Regions from separate parts of the Clostridium sp. DMHC 10 genome, predicted to be linked through region 2. Evidence: riboswitches for the same ligand, from Rfam matches in the RefSeq annotation. Region 2 holds a riboswitch; the other holds the start of a gene.
The links. A riboswitch is a leader RNA that binds a small molecule or an ion and turns the genes downstream of it on or off. The one in region 2 is predicted to bind S-adenosylmethionine.
Positions count from the first base shown of each region.

Region 1: linked by a shared signal. The riboswitch ahead of AGR56_RS03410 (class I SAM-dependent methyltransferase) and the one ahead of AGR56_RS15270 (O-acetylhomoserine aminocarboxypropyltransferase/cysteine synthase family protein) in region 2 are both predicted to bind S-adenosylmethionine.

Region 1 is NZ_LGVB01000015.1:291,131-303,908, reverse strand. Features, by position in the region: gene AGR56_RS03440 (HD domain-containing phosphohydrolase) at 1-482, shown strand, start outside; partial or broken gene AGR56_RS03435 (ATP-binding cassette domain-containing protein) at 1,083-1,271, opposite strand; gene AGR56_RS03430 (PTS transporter subunit EIIC) at 1,719-3,296, shown strand; gene AGR56_RS03425 (6-phospho-alpha-glucosidase) at 3,386-4,711, shown strand; partial or broken gene AGR56_RS03420 (MurR/RpiR family transcriptional regulator) at 4,834-5,606, shown strand; partial or broken gene AGR56_RS03415 (PTS glucose transporter subunit IIA) at 5,635-6,131, shown strand; gene AGR56_RS03410 (class I SAM-dependent methyltransferase) at 6,199-6,723, opposite strand; SAM riboswitch class I at 6,849-7,049, opposite strand; gene AGR56_RS03405 (hypothetical protein) at 7,221-7,928, opposite strand; gene AGR56_RS03400 (MutS family DNA mismatch repair protein) at 8,116-9,666, opposite strand; gene AGR56_RS03395 (winged helix-turn-helix domain-containing protein) at 10,087-11,124, opposite strand; gene AGR56_RS03390 (MFS transporter) at 11,579-12,778, opposite strand, start outside.
Region 2 is NZ_LGVB01000015.1:2,749,429-2,762,206, forward strand. Features, by position in the region: gene AGR56_RS15265 (aminotransferase class I/II-fold pyridoxal phosphate-dependent enzyme) at 1-1,100, opposite strand, end outside; gene AGR56_RS15270 (O-acetylhomoserine aminocarboxypropyltransferase/cysteine synthase family protein) at 1,536-2,819, opposite strand; SAM riboswitch class I at 3,025-3,133, opposite strand; gene AGR56_RS15275 (hypothetical protein) at 3,251-3,739, opposite strand; gene AGR56_RS15280 (D-alanine--D-alanine ligase) at 3,818-4,708, opposite strand; gene AGR56_RS15285 (fructose-6-phosphate aldolase) at 5,043-5,720, shown strand; gene AGR56_RS15290 (DeoR/GlpR family DNA-binding transcription regulator) at 5,956-6,552, opposite strand; gene AGR56_RS15295 (fructose PTS transporter subunit IIA) at 6,937-7,374, shown strand; gene AGR56_RS15300 (PTS fructose transporter subunit EIIC) at 7,408-8,511, shown strand; gene AGR56_RS23530 (hypothetical protein) at 8,856-9,032, shown strand; gene AGR56_RS15305 (formate C-acetyltransferase/glycerol dehydratase family glycyl radical enzyme) at 9,059-11,209, shown strand; gene AGR56_RS23535 (glycyl-radical enzyme activating protein) at 11,211-11,804, shown strand; gene AGR56_RS23540 (hypothetical protein) at 11,833-12,123, shown strand; gene AGR56_RS15315 (helix-turn-helix domain-containing protein) at 12,365-12,706, opposite strand.

The DNA of each region.
Region 1 (12,778 bases), 2.5 Mb from region 2:
AGCCAGGTAAAGAGCATGTGAATGCAGGGTACAAGCTATTAAAAAAGACGAATGACTTTCCCTCCACAACTGCAATTGGTATACTTCATCATCATGAAAGAGTAGATGGTAAAGGTTATCCAGAAGGATTAGAAGAAGATAAAATATATGAATTTGGCAAGATTATATCAATATGTGATGAATATGCAAACTTAACATACGGAGAGAATGCATATTTTCCATTAGAAATTATTGAAAAAATAACTGCTGATACAAACCAAAAATATGATTTTACAATATATAAAGATTTTACTGCTTCAATATATTGTTATCCAAATGGCATTAGAGTTTCACTTACAAATGGCATTGAAGGAAAAGTAATTATGCAAAATAAGGGTTTTCCTCTTCGTCCAGTTATACAGGTAGTCATTAAATCTAAAAAATATTTTGTAAATCTATTATCCGAAAATAGCTTAGCAATAGATAAAATACTAATAGAATAATGCGAAGTAAAAGTATCTTAAAATATTGAATAAAATTAATAAATCTAAGATAAAAAACTTTAAAAGCCTAAGAAGTTTCAATAACTCGCTAGAAAAATGCTTAAACAATTGAAACATCTAAGGTTTTTTTAAGTTTTCTACCTAAGATTTATAAAATTTTATTTAAACTATTTCTTCAATACTTTTACTTCTCATTACACGGTAGTTTAAGTAACATTTTCCTACGTACCTACGGAAAATTGCACTGCGATTTAAGTTTGTACCAGTTATTTTATGACATTTTAAATTAAATATTTATGCATTTTAAGATTAAGATTTATGTATTATTTACAAAAAAATCCTCCATAAATCTATGTTAATAATTAGCTTTTTTATTTGCTTTGGAGTTTCACCTATAGATCTCAAAATTCCAAAATGTTTTATTCCCTCCATAACTGATATATTAAAAGAATTATATATAAGTGCAGCACTAGATACCACTATTATGCTTACTAAAAATACTATAATCTTAACTATAAAATTATTTCTAAGTTCATTTGGACTTTGAAAATAAGATCTTAAATCTTCTATCCTTTATACCTAAAATATCCATTATTGCTTCAAGATAATTTTTGTCCACTGCTTTTCACCCCCTCCAACAATATGAAGAAAAGTACTTTTGCCAGAACCACTTGGTCCTACAACTACTTCAAATTCTCCTTCATTTACGGTTAAATTTATATTTTTTAGAGCCTCTACTCTTGTATTTCCATTTTCATATCCTCCTATAGTCCAAATAAGCGGCAGCAAAAGACTATACTCTTAAAGTATTCCTTCAAAAATTTTAAACATAAACATTTCAACTCCAATCATTATAACTTCAATTATTATAATAATTCTTTTTATTACCCTAGCATAAATTGTTCATTACAAAAAAGTAATAAAAAAAAGTTTTTATATTTAGCCTAATACAAAAAATATTTCAAAAACTTCCTCTTAAAATTCGTATATGCCATATAAAGTTATATTTTAAAATATAGCTTAAAAAATACATTTCAATATAGAAAACGTTTAAAACATGTTACAACTAAGCATAACAAGTTTCATAATGTCCGAAAAGTATTTTTTTTTATAAAATATTTGATAAATTAAAACTGTAAAAAGTAAACAAAATTTACTAGCAGCTGCTAAAATTTTTTAAAACGCATTATTAAAAATATAAACCTGTTAAATAATATTTATAAAAGAGGGATAATTATGAAAGAAAAAATATTAAACGGCATGCAAACATTTTCACGAGCAATTATTGTTCCAGTACTTTTTCTTCCAATCGTTGGTATAATAATTGCATTGTCATCAATTTTAAGCAATCCTGCAATTGTCGGTCATACTAACTTCTTAATAAACATAGGAAATTTTATTTCAAGTGGTTTATGGCCTATAATGAACAATCTTAGTTTAGTTCTTTGTGTTGGTATAACAATGGGGCTTGCAAGAGAAAAAAAAGCTGAATCAGCATTAATATCACTGCTTTCTTTTTTAGTATTTCTTGGGGCAGATAATCAATGGTTAAAACTCACAGGAAAGCTCGTAAAATATAAAGCCACTTCAGACTTATATGGGACTGGTCAAACCGTCATACTTGGTTTTCAAGTAATAGATATGGGTGTGTTCTTAGGAATAATTTTAGGAATCCTAATAGCTATTATTCATAATAAATTTTGCAACACTGAATTTCCTGGTGCATTTTCGTTTTATGGCAACACACGATTTGTATTTATAGTACTAGTACCAATCCTTCTAGTTCTCGCTATAATTTTAAGTTACATTTGGCCTGTTATTGCAATTGGTATTAACAGTCTTACAAACTTTATTAATGTTTCTGGTTATATTGGAGTATTTATTTATGGTTTCCTCAACAGAGTCCTCATTCCAACAGGACTTCATCATCTAATATGGACTCCATTTTCTTACTCAAATATAGGTGGCACCTTAACAATTGCTGGCAAAACATACTATGGTGCCTATAATATATTCTTAGCGGAATTAGGTAACTCATCTTCCAAACTATTTGATCCATCTGCAAAATATCTTCAATATGGAATGGTCAAAATGTTTGGATTAATTGGTGCATCACTTGCCTTTTACAAAACTGCAAAACCACAAAATAAACAAAAAGTAAAAGCCCTACTTATACCTGCTGCTGCAACTTCTTTTCTTGTAGGAATTACTGAGCCTCTTGAATTTACATTTTTATTTGTAGCTCCTATCTTATGGGTGATATATTCTATATTTGATGGATTGTTTCAAACAGTAGCAGTAATCTTTGGAGCAAGATGCTATGCAGCTGGAGGAATGATAGACTTTTTAGCTTATAATCTTCCCGCAGGAATATCTAAAACGAGATATCCTGTATTTATACTTGTAGGTCTCATAGAAATAGTTGTTTTTTATTTTCTTTTTACTTTCTTAATAAAGAAAATGAATCTAAAAACTCCTGGTCGAGAAGATGCTGCAGAAGACGTTAAACTTCACACAAAGGCTGATTATAAAGCTAAAATAAATAAATCTACTAAAAGCACAAATGAAAAAGGTGACGACATAGCCTTTACAATTGTTGAAGCATTAGGTGGTAAAACTAACATAGAAACTGTTAACAATTGTTTTTCAAGACTTAGAGTAGATGTCAAAGACCCAAGTATTATAAATGAAACTACATTGAAAAGCACAGGTGCTTCTGGAGTAATAAAAAATGGTAATAACATTCAAGTAATATATGGTCCTAAAGTAAGTAATATAAGAAATAAGGTAGATAAATACCTTGATAATAACTAAAAATTTCAGTCAGTATTCAGTTTTAATTATATAAAATTTTATTTTTAGAACTGTTATATATAAAAATAAGATAGAAAGAGGGAAATACTATGAAAAAATTTTCAGTAACAATAGCTGGCGGAGGAAGTACATTTACCGCTGGAATAGTCTTAATGCTTCTCGATAATTCAGAAAGATTTCCAATAAGGAAGCTGAAATTATACGATAACGATAAAGAGAGACAGGATATTGTAGCAGAAGCTTGCAAAATAATTCTAAAAGAAAAAGCTCCTGAAATTGAATTCAAGGCTACTACAGAACCTGAAGAAGCCTTTACTGATATAGACTTTGTAATGGCACATATAAGAGTTGGAAAATATGCTATGCGTGAACTTGACGAAAAGATACCGCTTAAATATGACGTAGTTGGACAAGAAACTTGTGGACCCGGAGGAATTGCTTATGGAATGAGATCTATCGGCGGAGTTATAGAAATACTTGATTATATGGAAAAATACTCTCAAAATGCTTGGATGCTTAACTACTCAAATCCAGCTGCAATAGTAGCAGAAGCAACTAGAAGATTAAGACCTAATTCAAAGATACTAAATATTTGTGATATGCCAGTTGGACTAGAAAATCGTATGGCTCAAATAGTAGGACTAAAAAGCCTTAAAGATCTTTATGTTCGCTACTATGGCTTAAACCATTTTGGTTGGTGGACAGATGTAAGGGACAAATCTGGTAACGATTTAATGCCTAAACTTAAAGAACATATTTCAAAATATGGATATGTTGTAAATAAGGAAGAACGTAAAAGTGATGAAGCTAGTTGGCTTGAAACTTATGAGAAAGCAAAAGATGTATATGCTCTTGATCCAGAAACAATCCCAAATACTTATTTAAAATACTATTTATATCCTGATTTTGTTGTAGAACATTCAAATAAAAACTACACAAGAGCTAATGAAGTAATGGACGGTAGAGAAAAATTCGTATTTAGTGAATGTAGAAAAATAGTTAAAGAAGGAACTTTTAAAAATTCAAAACTTGAAGTTGAAGAACATGCTTCATTCATCGTTGATCTTGCAACTGCAATAGCTTTTAATACAAAAGAAAGAATGCTTCTTATAGTTCCAAACAATGGCGCAATAGTAAATTTTGATAGCACAGCAATGGTTGAAATACCTTGTTTAGTCGGAAGTACTGGTCCTGAACCTCTTTCTGTTGGCAAAATACCTCAATTCCAAAAAGGACTCATGGAAGAACAGGTATCTGTTGAAAAATTAGTTGTAGATGCTTGGATTGAAGGCTCTTATTTAAAATTATGGCAAGCACTTACACTTTCAAAAATTGTTCCAAATGCAACCGTTGCAAAAAAAATATTAGATGATTTAATCGAGGCAAATAAAGATTACTGGCCAGAATTAAAATAATAAAATAATAATAAGGAGCTGTCCCAATATAGTAATTATCCACATGGCAGTTCCTTATTTTCAACACTCTTGTATAAAAAAAAAATTATTTAATATACTTTATATAAGAGGTGAATTGAATCATGGCTAAAATTGATATAAGTAAAATAGTTTACAAAAACCATCTTACCAAAATAGAAGAAAACATATTAATATACATAATAAATAATATACAAATTGTTAAAAAAATTGGAGTAAGGGGAATCGCCAAAAAACATTATACAAGCACTTCAACTATAATGAATTTGTCTAAAAAATTAGGTTATTCAGGATTCTTAGATATGTACTACAATTTATTTTTCACTCTAAAAGCTAAAAATATTCCGCAAAATAATGATGTTACCAACGAATACTTCGGCATAAATGTAAATGAATTGTTATCACTAATAGACATCGACAATATAAACAAATTTGTAAACTTACTTGAAAAAAATAAGCATGAAATAATGTATACCTGTGGTCAAGGATTTTCTATACCAATAATAGAATACATAAATAAAAAATTACTTATATCTGGTTTCCGATGTATTTTAAGTGATGCATACGAAAATTACGATGTAAATGCACAAAATGCTAAATTATTAATTGTAGTTTCAAAATCCGGAGAAACTGATTTTATTATAAACGCTGCAAAACTTGCCAAAAAAACAACATTAAAATAGTATCTTTTACAAATCAAACAAATAATACTTTAGCAAGCTTATCCTTTATTAATTTTAAAATATATGATAAGCACGTTATGGATGATAGAAATAAAATACCAAATTCTTTTTATCCTAATGTACTTATGTTATTTGAAGTTATATTTAGTCAATATTTAAAAAAATCTAAAACAAATCCTAAAAATCAGAAATAATTTAGGTTAAAAATCAGGAGGGATTAAAATGTTCAGCAAATTAAAAAATATAATAACAAACAAAAAAAATGAAAAAATCACCAAATTTTTTAGTACCAGTATCTGGTGAAATAATAAGTTTAGATACTGTAGATGATGACGTCTTCTCTCAACGCATGATGGGTGATGGTTTTGCAATAATACCTTCAGATGGAAATGTATTTTCTCCTTTCGATGGTATAGTGACAAGCATCTTTCCAACTAAACACGCAATTACAATTAAAAATAGTGATGGTATAGAAGTATTAATTCATTTTGGACTTGATACAGTTAACTTAAAAGGTGAAGGTTTCACCGCTCACGTCTCAAGTGAAGATAGAGTTAAGGCCGGAGATCTTATATTAAGCGTTGATATAGCCTCAATAAAAGATAAAGTAAAATCTTTAGTTGTTCCTATAATATTTTTAGATTTAAAAGAGAGAAATTTTTACATATAATAAACAAAATGTAAATTGTAAAGACACAAATGCTGTATTTATAAAATAATTTATAAAAGATTTTAACGACAATATAGGTGTTAAAATCTTTTATTTAGGCTTCCTTAATTTTTTTACTATGGTTTTTTAAATACGATTTTGAATATCTTATCATACTGTTCTTCACTTTCAATTTTAAAACCAGCTTTTTTTCCTAGTCTTTTAAAATACTTTAAATCCTGCTCATTATTTTTTTTCATCACACCATATGATGTCTCAATTAGACCATTAGGTGTATCTATCTCAAGTTCTATGATAAATATATCCTTTTTACCATCATCCTCCTTTGGAATAACCGCATCCCACAATACAAAACTCGAACCGCTTTTTATCACTCTGTATATTTCATTAAATACCTTTTTATGTTCATCTTTATCAATAAACATCATTGTAAAAAATGATGTTGCCACATCAAAACATTTATCCTCAAATTTTAGATCTGAAGCATCCATAATCATTTTCACCGGTCCTTCTGCTGCAGCATCAAGTTCATCTTGCCTTTTATCTATGGCTGTTACTCTTTTTCCATATAAACCGCCAATTACACCTTCACCGCCGCCGCCAATATCTAAAATTTTTTCTCCTTCTATATCCTTTTTCAAAATTAATTTTTGTTTTTTACAATATCTATCCTATCTTTTCCGTTCAAATTATTCACCTCTCCAAAAATAAAAGCCATTTTCCTTTTAAAAGAAAACAGCTTTTATAACAGACTTTTATCACCATTTTCTTATCTTCCAAATTACTTTGCAGGAATTAACACCGTGCATACAATAGTGAAACTAATTCAACTATTAACTTATACATCATAAAAATCTCTACCAATTCCATCCTTTTATAATGTATAATTTAAGTTTCACAATAATTTCTCTTTAATGCCGGTTGTCGGGTTTCACAGGGCCAGTCCCTCCACCACTCTTGATAAGATAATTTATAGTATTCTTATATGTTTAGTTAAATTATATAGCTAAATATACTCAATGTCAAGGATTGGCACTGCTCTATATTTAAAAGAAATAATAATATTGAAGAAGTGATTTAAATAAAATACATACTGTATAACTATATGTTCCAAGTAACGTAATGGTGTTTCAAAATATTACTTCACCTGATTTTGTAACCAGTCTAAACTATCCATATAAAAGAAGCCTAAACCTAATAAATTGAAAGCTGATATAACTAAACAAATTATAAAATATATTAAAATTCCCACTATACTCCCTCTAAGCAAAACATATACAAGTGCAGGTATAATCCCTAAAAGTATATTGTATCCAAAAATTTTAAGCTTATATCCTTTAGAAAGCTTTGCACTTAAGCTAATAACTTCTAAAATTCCAAGTTTAGGATTATCAATCATAACGATAAATGCAAATATAAACATATAAGTAAGTATTACACCTGGAATTACAAGCAATATATAACCTACAATCAGTATTATTGTCATAAGTAAGCTTAATCCTATTGATTTTAATACCATATTCTTCTTAAAACAAACAAGTATATCTGAAAATACAATCTCATGTGTATCTTGATAATTTCTTGCTATATAATAAGTTCCCACACTAAGCGGTATACAAATTGCAAAAATCATTACCAAATATACAATTATGCAAAGTAAAACTTCACCTATAGAAAATCCAGATAGTATAGTTACACTGCCAGTTATTAATCCCGAAAAAAGGCATATAATGAAAAATACTAAGGATGGTATAAGCATAGCCAAAACAAACTTCGCTATATTACCTGCTCCGATAGAAATAACATTTGAAAGAACTTTGAATACTGATATTCTTTCTTTATACATAAAATCCTCCTAGATAAATAATTTATATAATATCACCTTATATGTATACTAGAATTTTCTTTACATAATGCTTTTTATAATTAATTTCCATAAAAAAAGACCTACCATTAAAAGATAGATCTAAATTTTTAATCTTTCAAAACACTATTGATTTTTGCAAATTTTATTATATCTGAAAATGATAATGTTACTCTATAATATCTATTCCAATCATTTTCATAAGATATTTAGCATTAGTGGTATCTGAACGTCCTTTTTTAAGTTTATAATCAAACTTTATTTTATTTCCCTCATAGCTTTCTGAGAAATGGTAATTTTTAATTCTGTTTTTATCATCATACTCAAGATTGCATAATTCAAAGTCATGAGTAGAAATAAGTCCAAATACCCATTTTTCATTGAGACTTTTAAGAACACTTTTTGCCCCTACTATCCTGTCATTCGAATTAGTACCACGGAATATCTCATCTATTAAGAAAATCATTGGATGCTTTGTTTTTATATTTTCTATCATCTTTTTCATTCTAATAAGTTCAACATAAAAAGTAGACATTCCCCTGTTTAAATCATCAGTTATTCTCATAGAGGTATATATATCAACAACAGAGCAAGTAAGCTTTTTGCCACATACTGGTGCTCCTGCATATGCAAGAACAAGATTAATTCCAACTGTTCTTAAAAAAGTAGTTTTTCCAGACATATTTGAACCAGTAATTATAAAAATACTATCTGTCATATCAACATCATTATATATCCTAGTTTTTTCATCGATTAATGGATGCCCAATTTCTTCTCCAGAAAACACTAGCTGTTCCTTTGAGAATTCTGGGAATGTAAGCTTTGAATTTAAATGAAACACAGCAGAAAGACTAGATAAACTCTCAAACTCTCCTATTACATCAAGCCACTCTCTTATGTATTTTCCATATTTAGATTTCCAATTTTCAAATTCAAAAAGTCTATGGTAATCCCAAAAAAATATAACGCTCAATATTACATATCCAATTATATTGCTTGTGTATTCAATTCTTTCAACTATAGAGGTAAGCTCTTTAAGAATTGTATTAGCACTTTTTCCATCAAATATGAGTTTTTCTTTGAGCTCCTTTAAATATGGGCTTTTAAATTCCTCATTTTCTATTAGCTTCAAAATATTAAAATAGGATTCTAAATCGTTTTTTCTTTTATATATCGGTCCTAATACTGGAGATATCTTAGCATATCCAATTCCATTTATGAGAAGATGAATTGTAAAAAACAATCCTATATAACCATAATATCTATCTAATTTATAATAAACAATAATAATAGACGTTATTATTGTTATAACTGGAACCACCCATGATATTATTTTAGCTATAGGGCTAGAAAAAGCCCTTTTTAAATTTTCAACATAATCTAATAGCTGCGTTGGATTCTCAACTGTGTTTTTATTTATAATACCTTCGCCTTCAATTTTTTGGGTAAAATCAAGTTTTTCTCCAAGCTCTCTTACAGCTTCCTGTCTTTCTTTTATTTTATTAATATCCTTATCAGGATTTTTCAAGATTGCTATTAATTTTTCTCTACCAAAGAAGGTTTTTGTAGTATTTATAAGCTGAAAAAGAGACTTTTCACCTAGTATATCAAGGTCAGTAAGATATGGTTTTTCCTCATCGACCTTGTCAATGCCACAGTCCTCAAATGAAGTCCATGTACCATCAAGCCTTTTTAAGTACTTTTCATTAACCTCTATCATGTTTTTTATTCTTAAAAGATTATAAGATATTTTACTGTGAATACTTAATAAATATATAAATAATATGTAAGATAGTACTGTTCCGAAAATCATAAATATAGATAGACTTTTAATGACAAGGTATGTAAAGCATGCTGCAAGTATAAAAGCTGCAAATCTAAGTAAACTTATTAATCCATAACTTTTTTTTATTCTTGGCTTCCTCGCTCTTAAAATGATCTATACGTTTTAAAAATTCATCTTTCATTTTCATAAAAATATTGTCCTTTCTGCTCCTCATAATTATATAGAACATTATAACATACAAAATAAATAATATTAGAAGTATTCACAAATATTTCAAAAAAATTAACACCAGTAAGCTTACTGATGTTAACTTCGCAATTACAGACTTATATTAATTTTTCCCTGTAAAATATTCTACTTATTTTCGGCGTGAGGAAGCTGACTTATATCAAGGTTCTCACCAATCCAACTTAAAAATTTTTTAATTTCATTGCCGTTTGCACTAAAATATTTAATATTTTTTATTCTTTCTTCACTTATTATTCCAACGCTTCTCAACAATTCAAGATGATGTGATATTGTTGGAGTTGTTAAATTTACTATTTCAGAAATTTGTTTACCATACATTGGTTCCTTCATTAAAAGTTTCAATATTTCAAAACGTGTACTATCAGAAATAACCTTAAGTACTTGAAACATTTTATCAACTTTGACTTCTGCACTTTCTATCATCTTATATGCTAAAACCTGAATATCACTCATATACCTTACATACCTTCCAATTAAAAAATATGATGGTATAAATATGTATTCTTCATATGGATCTTTTCTTCTAAAATTTCTACCCATTATGTTTTGAGATATTTCAATAGGTTCATTTGATTTTAACTCATTTTCCAATTTTATGAATTCGTTTTTATAGCTGTCATATAAATTATCCATAAGCTTATTAAATTCATCTGTATAAAATTCTAAAGTGCACTTTAAAATCATATCCAAAAACTCTTGCCTATTATTAACTATAAATTTAAAGCAATCCAAATCATCACATAAATATTTGTATCCGTAAAAAAATTCTTCTAGATTTCTGTCATTTTTTAAAACCTTTTTGATTTTTTCCTCGTTTATTTCAAGTCCCCAAAAATTATAAAAAAATGATTCTTTTGTAGTATTCTTTACGCTTTCTATGTATTTTTCAACGTCATCAAACTCTCTATTTAAATATAAAAACTCAAAAATTCCATATCCACCATCTTTAAGAGACTTTATTAAAACTTCTAAATTTTTATATTTGCTTGTCACTTCGTCCACAAATGTTTTTCCATATACTTTTTGGACTAAACCCTTACATTCTTCATCCTTATTAAAGATACTTAAAGTTATACTTATAAGTTCTATTACCATAGATTTCTTTAAATATACTTTAGGTGCTTTTTCCTCAAAATTGTTCATAATACCATCCTTTTAACACTAAGTATTTAATACTTATCCATAATTAGCTTTGCCTCATTATGTTATAATTATAGCATAGTTTTTTAATAATATAGCAGAAAATTTAGTTATTGTTTAATAAAATCATTATCAAAGTCTGTATTATCAATAATAGACGGAAATTAATCCTATAATTGAAATTCCAGAAAATGAAATATATGATAACATAAAAAATCACCACATAATTAAAATTAAAGAATTTATTGATACTATGAATGACAAATTATAAACTTTAATATTTTAAAATGTTAAAACTTATAATTTGCTACTTATACTATAACTCCTCAAATTACTAAAAATATTAAGAAAGTTCATGTGAGTTTTTTTATTTCACGCAAACTTCCTTAATATGTCAATTTAGCTAAAAATTAAATATTAATTAATATTAAAATGTGCATGTCAAATATATCTAAAGTTACATTGCATCATCTAAATCGTTTAAATCTCTTCCGGTAACGTCTTCAGAAACATAAGAACTAAAGAAGGTGCTTAAAGAAAAAATAATTAGCATTATAGCAACTGGAATCCAACTACCTGACATTGCTGATACCCAACTAGCTGCAATTAAGGGACCAAAACCAGTAGCTATAACTCCTGCTACTTCTTTAGCAAGTGAAACCAAAGTAACTCTATTTTTTGATCCAAATAATTCGCTTAGCATTACATTTTCCAAAGCAAATATTCCTTGACAGCCAACATTCAAACCGATTACCAGTGCAATAGTCAGTAAAACAACATTTTTTGAATTAATCAACATCATCATTGGGATTGAATAAACTGCCATTGCCAATGACAAAATCATATATATTTTTCTTCTTCCAAATTTATCGCCAAGATATCCAACCACAGGAATAGTTATAAAAGATACTAAAGATGAAATAATATTTGCATCTGTTGCAATTGTTTTTTGCATCAAAAGGACAGTAACAACAAAACCAGCTAAATATGTTTGTAAAATACCGCTATTTCCAGCTTGTCCAAAACGTAATCCTAGTGCAACTAAAAAACTCTTTTTTCCTTTTCTATTAGCCTCAACTGATTTGCCATTCTTCCCTATTTCCTGTCTTTCTTCTAAAAGCAGCTTTTTCTTCTCTGCCATAACCGGACTTTCTTTAACGAAAATTCTAATTAAAATTGCTGCAATCATAACAATAAAAGATGCAAAGAATGGAATTCTCCATCCCCACGCAAATAAATCATTTTCATTAATATTCGTCAAAATGACAGTCCAAATTAAATTTGCTAATAATGTCCCAGATGAAGTTCCTAAACAAACTAAACTACCAATTAAACCTCTATTTTTCACTTTTGAAAATTCAGCAACCATAACACCGGCACCACTTATTTCTGCTCCAGCACCTAAACCCTGGAAAATTCTTAGTATAACTAATCCAATTGGAGCTAATATACCAACTTTTTGATAAGTAGGCAGGAAACCTATGAGTGTTGATGTAAGACCCATAAGAGTTATAGTAATAAAAAGAACTGCTCTACGGCCTACTTTATCACCAATTCTTCCAAATATATATGCTCCGACTAACCTAGCAATATATCCAGCTCCATATGTTCCCATCGACATTATTAAACCTATGGCAGGACTTGCATTTGGAAAAAA
Region 2 (12,778 bases):
AGATGACCATTTTTAAATTCTTCAGGATAAAAATGATTTCTTTCATCATTTGGCCCTGTATAAACAATTAAACTTTCATCATGCCCAAGTGAAACGGCTGATATAACAAGCCTAAGTGAATTTACAAACTTATTATGCGTTTCAACATCCGCTTTAAGCCCAAAAGAAAGTACTCCTGAATACATGCTCATCTGCTTTTTGGCAATTTCATGCTGAGGATGACTTTTAAGTCCAGGGTATGCAACAAATTTTACAGCTGGATAGCTTTCAAGGAATTGTGCAATCTTAAGTGCACTTTCACTATGCTGTTTCATACGAAGTGGCAAAGTTACAACTCCACGCATAATTAACCATGCATTAAATGGGCTTATTGCTCCCCCTACATTTACCATTGCCTCAGCTTTTATCTTGTCTATAAGTTCCTTTCTCCCAATAACAGCTCCACCCATAGCATCACCATGTCCATTTATATATTTTGTAAGACTGTGTACTACAAGATCCGCCCCAAGTGAAAGTGGATGCTGTAAGAATGGAGATGCGAAAGTACTATCCACAGAAAGAAGTGCACCTATGCTCTTTGATATTTTAGCTATTTCCTCAATATCACTTACTCTAGTTGTTGGATTTCCTGGAGTTTCAATATGAATTAATTTAGTATTTGGCCTAATTGCCCTTTTTATTTCATTTAAATTAGAAGTATCTACAAGAGTTGCTTCTATGCCATATTTCTTTGGAAAATATTCATTTAATAGTCTATACACTGCAATGTAGGAAACATTTGAGCATATAACATGAGAATCTTTATCTAAAAATGTAAAAAACACTCCAGCTAAAGCTGCAACCCCACTAGCTAATACAACACAATCTTCTGCCCCCTCAAGCGCAGCCAATCTTTCTTGAAGATATAATTGATTTGCCGATGTCGTCCTTGTATAAATCACATTATTTGGATCACTCCAATTAAGAGTTGATGCATCATAAGGAAGCTTATAACTATTCGCCATAGTAATTGGTCTTCTTATAGCTCCTGTTTCTTTATCTATATCATTGCCAACGTGAATACATTTAGTTGAAAACTTTATTTCATTTCTATCTATCACTGAAAAGCCCCACTCTCCACTTAAAATCAGTGCACGGTTCACAGTTCACAATGCACAGTTAAGGATAATTTACCTTTCGTTTCTCTCAGGTAAATTAATTTTATTTTCATTATAATATTCCACCCCTGCATATTATAATAAGAATGAATTTAAGGTTCTAAAAGGATAATGAGCTTCTCCCAAGCCCCGCATATGTTTACCTATTTTTCGTAAGGTACTGGAGAAAAATCTTCCTTGCCTTTCCATTTTAAATGAAGTGACAGCATTGAAAGGACGGTTTAAATAAATTGCTATAAATCTTAGCTGAAGTTTTAAAAAGGCTTAGAGCTTTCAATCTGTCTGAGCGACAGCAGGTTATTGAAAGTTCTTAGCATTTTTTAAACTTCAACTTTAGATTTATCAATTTATTTAATGTCACAAAATGCTGCTACTTCATCAAGCTTTCTCAAGTGCTTGATTCAAATCCCAAATTAAATCATCAGCGTCCTCAACACCTATTGAAAGTCTTATCAAATCTGGAGTAACTCCAGCTGCTTTTTGCTCTTCCGCATTAAGCTCTGCATGTGTTGTACTTGAAGGATGTATTACAAGTGATTTTGCATCTGCGACATTGGCAAGAAGAGAGAATAATTTAACACTATTTATAAATTTCTTTCCTGCTTCAAGTCCACCCTTTATTCCAAATGTAAATATAGAACCTGCTCCTTTAGGCAAATATTTTTTAGCTAATTCTTTATATGGGCTATTGTCAAGTTCAGGATAATTAATCCATGCAACTTTTGGATGCTTGCTTAAAAATTCTACTACCTTTCTTGTATTTGCTACGTGTTTTTCAACTCTAAGTGATAGTGATTCTAATCCTTGAAGAAAATAGAATGCACTTTGAGGACTAAGTGTTGCTCCTGTGTTTCTAAGAAGCTGCACTCTTGCCTTTAATGCAAAAGCAGCTGCTCCTAAATCTGCATACACTAAACCATTATAGCTTTTATCTGGTGTTGTGAAATCAGGGAATTTTCCACTTGCTCTCCAATCAAATTTACCACCATCAACTATAACTCCTCCTATAGTTGTTCCATGTCCTCCAATGAATTTTGTTGCTGAATGAACTACAACATCTGCTCCAAATTCTATTGGTCTTATTAAATATGGTGTTCCAAAAGTATTGTCTATTATAAGCGGTATTTTATTTTCATGTGCTATTTTAGCTACAGCTTCTATATCAAGCACATTTATTCTTGGATTTCCTATTGTTTCTCCATATACTGCTTTTGTCTTATCTGTTATTGCTTTTCTTATGTTTTCTGGATCATCTGGATCTACAAAAACAACTTTTATTCCAAGTTTCTTTAGAGTAACACCAAATAGTTCATAAGTTCCACCGTATAATGTACTTGCTGCTACAATCTCGTCTCCTGAACTTGCTACATTTAAAATAGCATATGTTATTGCTGCAAGCCCTGATGCTGTTGCAAGACCAGCTACTCCACCTTCAAGCGCAGCTATTCTTTGCTCAAATACATCTGTTGTTGGATTCATTATTCTTGAGTAAACATTTCCTGGTTCTTTTAACTGAAATAAATTTGCTGCATGATCTGCATTCTTAAATACATATGATGTTGTCTGATAGATTGGGACTGCTCTTGATCCTGTTGTTGGATCTGGCACCTGACCTGCATGTACCTGTAATGTTTCAAAACCAAATTTTCTTTCTTCACTCATCTTTCATTTCTCCTTTTACTATTAATTTTGACATTTTTTAATTTTTCAAAAATTCAAATTAATATTCACGCATCTTTCACTTATTCCTTAAACTTAATCTACTTGTGTTTAAGAAACTCAATCTTAAACTGATTTTAATATAATAAAAAATCCCCTTCTGCTATGAAGAGGATTAATTTACTATATACCATTAGCCTAAATTATCCTCTTATCTCTCAAAATTTAATTTGCAGGAATTAACACCATACATTCAAATGAAAAATGCTGGTTGTTGGGTTTCATAGGGCCAGTCCCTCCACCTCTCTCGATAAGATGCTAAATATTTATTCGATTTTATTTCCTATTATTCAGATAGGAATTATTAACTTGCTTATGTTTAAATTATATCATGTTTTAAAACCATGTCAATATATTTTTATAAAATATATTTATTATTTTGCATCATTTATACCAAAAGTGTTCTGAACAACTCCATCCAAAAGACTATAAATTGACTTACCCATTTTTTCTTCAAAGTACTTTTTATTCTCGAAAGTCCTTTTCCACTTATTAATAGTATTCTCATGTATCCCATGTCTTAATGCAACATCAATCATCCTTTTTTCAATCAAGCAAAAACCGCTTGGCAGTGCAAGTGCATCACATAATTGAATTAACCTATCATAATTAGTATATTCCGCAGTTTCAATAAATTTTTTCACAAATTCATACTCTTCCTTGCTGCAGTCCCATTTTCCCAAAGCTTCTCTAATATCCTGACAATCAAAAAAATGAGTCAAACAAATTTTTGCAATTGCTTCAGCTGCTTTTCCAGCATATAGAGAATGCTTAACCCATTGTCCAGGATTCATTTTTTCTGCTTCCTCAAGTATCTTCCTTGCAGTGTCTAAAGATGGTACTTCCCCTGATTTACTTAACATACCTATCAACTCCCCAATTATTAATTACAAAATTTATCCATAACCACATTACAGTATAAGCCACTTTTCAACGCCAGTTCATAGTGAATATTCAATTATTTTATCTAACAAAACACTGTATTTCATTCCTGCTAGTGCTGCACTTTTAGGAAACAGCGAATTTGTTGTCATTCCTGGAAGTGTGTTTAGCTCTAATACATACGGTATTTCATTATTTACTATTATATCAACTCTAACATATGCGCTGCAATCAAATATTTCCCAACATTGTCTAGAAACCTCTTTTATTTTACTTTCTAATTCATTTGAAAGCTTAGCTAATGTTTCTTCGGATTTTCCTTCTGTGTACTTGCACTTATAATCAAAGAACTTTCCTTTTGACTTAATTGATAATATAGGTAAAACCTCTCCATTTAGCATACAAACTGTATATTCATCTCCAGCTATATATTTTTCAACTATAACTTCATCATCATATTTAAAAGCTTCCTTTATATTTTGCTCTAGCTCTTGTTTATTTGAAGCCATTGATATACCTATACTTGATCCTCCATTATTAGGCTTTACAAACATAGGATAGTTAAGTGCTTCAAACCTTTCAAAATTTACTTTTTTATTTTTATAAATCACATAAAAAGGCGCCGTATTAATATTTTCCGCCTTCAATATCCTTTTAGTTTGCTTTTTATTCATGCATATAGCACTGGTAAGCATATCGCATCCAGAATATGGCATAGGAATACTATTAAGTATAGCCTGTATAGTCCCATCTTCTCCAAAAACACCGTGAAATGCCAATATCACAAAATCCATGCCTTTTACTTTTTGAATTACCTCATGCTTTGAGTTTATTATAATTGGATAAACTTCATATTTATTTTTATCAAGATTTTTAACAATTTCCTTTCCCGAAAGAATGGATATTTCTCTTTCTGATGATATTCCTCCCATAAGCACACCTATTTTCATATATCACAACTCCTTAATGCTCTATTATAAATAAACAACTTTAAACTAAAAATTGTAAGCTGCAAGTTTATCCTTACAAATTAGAATTTAGCTCAATGCACAATTCACAGTTCACAATGCACAATGAAGGTAGATTTACCTTTCGTTACTCTCAGGTAAATCTTAGAACTTAATAGTGTCAGCTGCGCTGGATTAAGCAAGTTAATATTGATAATTTAGTTCATACAGATTGGATTATCAATTAAAAAATGGTGTTAAAGCTAGGATTTGTATTAATTGAACAAGCATCAATTATTAATAAAACTTATAAAAAATGTATGGGAGGAAATAAAATATGAAGCTTATTGTAGATTTTGCCAATTTACATCAAATTAAGGAGATGTATTCATATTATCCTGTAGATGGAGTGACTACTAATCCGTCTATTTTAGCAAAGGAAGGAAAGAATCCTTATGAGGTATTAAAAGCTATTAGAGAGTTTATAGGTTCAAATTCAGAATTGCATGTTCAGGTTGTTTCTTTAGATGCTGAAGCAATAGTTAAGGAAGCACATAAAATTCGAGAAGAATTAGGAGCTAGCACTTATGTAAAAGTTCCAGTAACAAGAGAAGGATTAAAAGCAATAAAAATTCTTGCAAAAGAAGGCGTTAATATTACAGCAACAGCTATTTATACTCAGATGCAGGCTTATTTAGCTGGAAAAGCTGGTGCCCTTTATGCAGCTCCATATGTAAATAGAATTGATAACCTTGGGGCTGATGGTGTAAAGGTTGCTAAAGAAATTCATGATATATTTAAAAAGAATGAACTAAAGACAGAAGTTCTTGCAGCAAGTTTTAAAAATTCACAGCAAGTGTTGGAACTTGCAAAATATGGTGTTGGTGCAGCTACAATTGCTCCAGATGTAATTGAAGGACTAATTAAATTAGATGCAGTTACATGTGCCGTAGAAGCATTTACTAAAGATTTTGAAAAGCTATGTGGTAAAGGCAAGACAATGATAAATTGCTAAATTAAAATAATTAATTTGAAAAGAGGCTCCTTAAATAAAATAGAGCCTTTTTTGTTGTACTGAAACAATTTATATTATTTCAGTATTGGTTTTTGATAGTAAATTAGTGATTTCTTTGTCAGGAGCAGCTTCAGTGATTATAAAGCTTATGTCATGTAATGTTGCAAATTTATATGTCCCATCAATATAAAACTTGTTATTTTCCATTACTAAATATGTTTTTTGCTGTTGTTAATTATAGATTTTTTGTGTTTCCATCCTCTCCATCAAAAGTTGTAACGCTTTTATCAAATATATTGACACCGCAGCTTCCTATAAAGCATTTTGTTGGCTTATAATTGGATATGCTTTCAATGGCCATTGAACCAGTAAAACCATCTAGATCCTTACTTAATTCTCCACCAGTACATACGACTTTTATATTATTATCAGAATTGTTTAAAATAGAAACTATATCTAGCATATTGGTTACGACAGTTAATTTTTTCTGGCTTTTTGAGAGTTCTTCAGCTAAAAGTATATTTGTTGTAGAGATATCTAAAAATATAGTTTCGTTTTCTTCTATAAGCCTAAAAGCCTTTTGGGCTATAACGGTTTTAAATTCAATATTAGTATTTTTTCTTGATTGAATATTTTGCTTAGGAGCAGATGTTCTAATCAAAACAGCACCACCATAAGTACGTTCTAGCAATTTTTGATTTTCTAAGTTTTTTAAATCTTTTCGTATGCAGTCTTCAGTAACATTAAATCTAGTGCTTAAATCTTTAACAATAACTTTTCCTTCTTTATGTAAAATGTTTAATATTTCATTATGCCTTTCCTGTGCAAACAAAGTTTACTACCCCCATTTGATTATATTTTTTACTTGGCAATATCAATAAAGAAATTATAACAAAACAAAGAGATATAATAAAGTGTCAAAAATAAAAAACAATAAAGACACATAAGTAATATTAAAATTTAAATAGGAAACAATAATATTTAAGTTAAAAAGCATTTGACATTATATTAGGTTTTCCACATTGTTGTGGAAATAAAATTGAATATTGAGGTATAGAATATTATGCCTAGGCATGTTAATATAATATTGCAACAAACAATAATAAACAATAAAAAATGCGCCGGAGCATATAACAATTTAGTAAAATTCAAGACGAATAAATTTATTAATTTATTTTTAAGAAAGCAATTGCATTTTATGAAAGGAGAGTTAGCAGTGGATAATTTAATAACGAAGGAACTTATTATACTAGATATGGAGGCTTCCTCTAAAGAAGAAGTAATAAAAAATTTATCAAAGGTTATAGAAGCACAGTATAAACTTATTGATTACGATGGATATGTTAAGCAGGTATTTGAAAGGGAAAAAACTTTTCCAACATCAATAGGTTTTGATGTGGCTATACCGCATGGAAAATGTGATTCAGTAAGGTGCGCAGCATTAGCTTTTGCAAGATTAAAAAATGAAGTTCAGTGGAGTGAAGAAGAAAAAGCAAAATACGTTTTTTTAATTGCAGTACCAGAAAAAGAAGCAGGAAATACTCATTTGCAAATTCTAGCTCAACTTTCTAGAAAGATTATGAGGGAAGAGTTTAGAGAAAAATTACAGGAAGCTTCTAAAATTGAAGAGATATTAGAAGTATTAAGTAGTTAAGATATTAAATCAAATAAATGGAGGGGAAAGAAAATGAGCGATTTAAAAGCGTTATTAAAAGATAGTAGACAGCATTTAATGACGGGTGTTTCATACATGATTCCTTTTGTTGTAGCAGGAGGAGTTTTATTAGCACTTTCAGTTTTGTTATATGGATCAGCAGCAGTTCCACCTAAAGGAACAGCACTAAATGATCTGTTCAATATAGGTGCAGCTGGACTTGGACTTATGGTACCAATATTAGCAGGCTATATAGCATTTTCAATGGCAGATAGACCAGGTATAGCACCGGGAGCTATAGGAGGCTACCTAGCAAGCCAAATAGGAGCAGGTTTCTTGGGAGGAATTATAGCAGGATTACTTGCTGGAATAGTTGTTTATTGCTTAAAGAAAATAAAAGTACCATCAATAATGCGTTCAGTAATGCCAATATTTGTGATTCCACTAATAGGAACGCTTATAGTTGGAGGACTAATGGTTTGGGTTATAGGAACTCCAGTAGCAGAAATAATGACCGGAATGAAAGCATGGCTAAATAGTTTGGGAACAGGTAACTTAGTATTATTAGGAGTTATATTAGGAGCAATGATAGGCTTTGATATGGGAGGACCAATAAATAAAGTAGCATATGGATTTGGAGCAGCAATGGTAGGAACAATAGATAAAACAACAGGAATGGCAAGTCCAATATCATTAAAGATAATGGCAGCAATAGGAGTAGCAATATGTGTTCCACCAATAGGCTTGGGGATAGCAACATTGTTAGCGCCAAAAAAATATACAACAGAAGAAAAAGAAGCAGGAAAAGCAGGAATATTGATGGGGTTAATAGGAATAACAGAAGGAGCAATACCATTTGCAGCAGCAGATCCAATAAAAGTTATACCATCAATAGTGGCAGGATCAGCAAGTGGAGCAGTAACAGCAATGTTATTAGGGGCAAAAAATCCTGCACCATGGGGTGGATGGATAGTATTGCCAGTAGCTACAGGAAAAATTGGTTATGTTATAGCAACTATAGTAGGTGTTGCGGTAACAGCAGTATTAGTAAATGTCTTAAAGAAACCGATTACAGAAAAATCCAATAATAGTGATGATAATCATGATAGCGATGAAATTGAATTGGATTTTGAATAATATTTTTAATAAAGAGAAATTGTATTTTCAAGCAAATGTAATGCAATTAAGCGAAAAATGGAGAATATAAAATAAAAAAGGAGCTATTGATTTAATAAATTACTAAATCAACAGCTCCATATTTGATATAAGATTTATTTTTTATCGCTATAATTAATTTTATATAACAATCTTATATGCAATGGTCAATTAATATTGCAGTAAAAACAATCATCGAGTTTATTATAACAAACATGAATAATAAAAATCAATAGAAAACAATTGAAAACAATTTTAAATTACATTATAATATAGATAAAGATAATAAGTATAAATAAGTTGAAATTAGAAAGGGGCATTATAATATGAATAAATTAAAATTAACTGATAGAGTATTATTGTTAAAGAAAAAAATGCTGTCAGAGCCAAGGTATGCTTCTATAGAACAAGCAATGATTATTACAAATACGTATAAAGAAAATGAAGATAAGCCGCGTATTGTTAAGAGGGCTTTAGCATTAAAAAATTCTATGGAAAATTAAAAATTAATATAGAACCAGAAGAATTAATTGTTGGAAATAGAACAGCTGGAGTAAGATATGGCATTGTTTTCCCGGAAAGTGGCAGCACATGGGTAGATAAAGAATTTGAAACTTTACCTAAAAGAGCTCAAGATAGATTTAATGTAAAAGAGGAAGATATCAAAACTTTTAGAGAAGTAATAAAACCTTATTGGAAAGGGAAATCATTAGAAGATATTTTACGTAAGAGATATGGAAAAGAATTTGATGAAATAGCTAAAGTAGTGAAGATAAACCAAAAGGATCATGCTCAAGGTCATATTTGCCCAAATTGTGAGGAATGGTTACAAAAGGGACCTACGAAAATTAAAGAAGAAGCTGAAAAACACTTAGAGGAAGCTGATGGAGAAACTAGAGATTTTTACAAAAGTGTTATTTTAGTTATGGAAGGTACTCAAAACTTTATGATGAGATACCATGATCTATTAGTTGAGCGTGCAAATAAGGAAGAGAATAAAGATAAAAAAGAAAATATGATAGTGGTAGCGCAAAATTGTAAAAGTATAAGTATTGCACCACCAAAAAGCTTTCATGAAGCAGTACAATCATTATGGTTCCTATTTGTTATTTTACACATGGAATCCAATGCATCTTCATTTTCACCAGGAAGAATGGACAAATATTTGTATCCTTTCTACAAAAAAGATATTGACCTTGGAAAATTAGATAATCAAAGAGCTTTAGAAATAATTGAATGTCTTTGGTTAAAGTTTAATGAAATTGTGTATATGAGAAATTGTAATAGTGCAAAATATTTTGCTGGATTTCCAATAGGATTTAATATCGCTATTGGAGGTCAAGATGAAAATGGAAATGATTATTCAAATGAAATATCATTTTTATGTTTAAAAGCTCAAGAACACTTAGGATTACCACAACCTAATTTATCTGTTCGTTTGCATAAGAAAGTAGAGGATAAAATACTAAAGGAGGCGATTCATGTTGTCTCAAAAGGAAGTGGAATGCCACAATTTTTCAACGATGAAGCTGTTATTCCTGCTATGCTTGAATTAGGTATCGAAGAAAAGGATGCAAGAGACTACGCTATTGTTGGTTGTGTAGAATTAACTACACAAGGAAATAATCTTGGCTGGAGTGATGCAGCAATGTTTAATTTAAATAAGGCATTAGAAGTTACTTTAACTGGAGGAAAGTGCCTTTTAACTGGTGAACAAATTGCTGAAAATTATGGAGATATAACAACTTACAATACTTTTGAAGAATTAGAAGAAGGATTTAGAAAGCATATAGATTATTTTATGGATAAAATGATTTTAGCCTGTGAAGAAGTTGAAAAAGCACACATTGAGTTATTACCAACGCCATTCTTGTCCTCTGTAATAGATAATTGCATGGAAAAAGGAATGGATGTAACAAATGGAGGAGCAAAATATAATTATTCTGGAATCCAAATGATTCAAATCGCAAATTTAGCTGATAGTTTAGCTGCTATTAAGAAATTAGTATTTGATGAAAAGAAAATTTCTAAAGAAGATTTATTATTAGCATTAAAAAATAATTTTGATGGATATGAAGTTATTAGGACTATGCTATTAAATAAAGTACCTAAGTATGGAAATGATGTCGATTGGGTAGATGAACTTGGAGTAAAATGGGCGGAATATTTTAAAAACAGATTATCTAAATTTATCAATTATCGTGGAGGTAAATATCATACAGGAATGTATACAGTTTCTGCACATGTTCCTATGGGAGAAAATGTTGGAGCATCTCCAGATGGTAGATTTGCAAAAGAGCCACTTGCTGATGGAGGTATGTCACCAGCATATGGGAGAGATATAAGCGGACCTACAGCAGTATTAAAATCAGTTTCTAAAATAGATAAAAGTTTAACAAGTAATGGCGGATTATTGAATATGAAATTCTTGCCTGAGTTTTTTAAGACAGAAGCCGGAATTGATAAGTTTGCAAAAATGTTAAGAAGTTTTGTTGATTTAGAAATACCACATGTTCAATTTAATGTTGTAAGAAAAGAAGACTTATTAGCTGCGAAGAAAAATCCAGAACAATATGGAGGATTAACAATAAGAGTTGCAGGTTATACCGCATATTTTGTTGAATTGGCCGATAAGCTTCAAAATGAAATTATAGCTAGAACAAGTTATGGAGATGTTTAATATGAATGGAACAATTTTTGATATAAGAAGATTTTCTACTCATGATGGAGAAGGAATAAGAACAACGGTATTTTTAAAAGGATGTCCATTGAATTGCATTTGGTGTCAAAATCCAGAAGGAATTTCTACTAAAAGACGTCCAATACACTTTAGAAATCGTTGTATTAAGTGTGGAATTTGTGTTAAACTAGCAAAAAATAATGGTGTTGTTTTTGAAGATGGAAATATAAAGTTAAATGTAGATAGGGAAGAAAATTGGAAGGAACTCATTGATAATTGTCCAAGCGGAGCTCTTATGATGGATTCACAAATTCAAACTGTAGATGAAGTGATTAAAGAAGTAATGAGAGATAAAGTGTTCTTTAAACATGGAGGCGGAGTTACTTTATCTGGTGGAGAGCCTCTAGTTCAATCAAAATTTGCAATAGAACTATTAAAGGAATTAAAAAAATTAAATGTTAATACAGCAATTGAAACTGCACTTAATATAGGTACCGAAGTTATAAAAGAAGTACTGCCGTATTTAGATATAATTTATGCGGACTTTAAAATTTTTGATGACAATGATCATAAAAAAATATGTTGGTGTTTCTAATATAAAGATAAAAAATAATATAAAATTTTTGCTGCAGTCTGAAAAGAAGCAAAATGTGATTATACGTACACCTATGATACCAGGATATACTACATCAGAAAAAAATATAGCAGAAATTAGCCGGTACATTTCAGGCATATATGCTGATGTGTCATATGAAATATTAAATTATAATCCATTGGCAGAAGCAAAATATCCTCTTGTAGATAAAGAATACTGTTTTAAAGAGAGGCATCAGCTATATTCTAAAGAAGAAATGAAGCGATTTGGAAGTGTTGCTAAAAATAATGGAATTAAGAATCTAATTATAGAATCCTGATCAGAAATATTAAAAAATAAATAGAGGAATTGCAATTAGTTCTGGTAATAAAGCTATAGGAGGATTAATGTCAGAAAACGATTATTTGAATTTAAGATATTTTCATATATAAACATTTAGGCTTAAAGATGCAGCAGACAGTTTTATGTAGATGCAAAACTGTCTACTGCATCTTTTTTATATAATTTCGATTATTCAAAGAGAATTTGAAAAATATAGTGTTAAAAAGTGAATTATAATGCTATTTGCAACTGTCACCTAAGTAAGAGTAATATTTAATAGACCAAGCTTCAATTTCTTTAATGGCTTTAGTGAGATCTTTACCTTTATCCGTAAGAAAATATTCAACTTTAGGTGGGACTTCAGGATAGATTATTTTATCTACTAATCCGTCATTTTCTAATTCTTTAAGTTTTTCGTTTAATACTTTTTGGCTTATTCCTTCGGTCATTCTTTGAAGCTCTAAAAATCGTTTTGGTCCGTTGTATAAATGGCATAATAATACACCCTTCCATTTACCCCTTATAAAATCCATTGCAAAGTCTAATAAGCATACATAACTTTTACCATTATAATTTACCATTTTGTTACCTGCTTTCAATATTTTATAACTAGTATAAACTAACTTATTTAATAATAGCAAATTAAATATTTA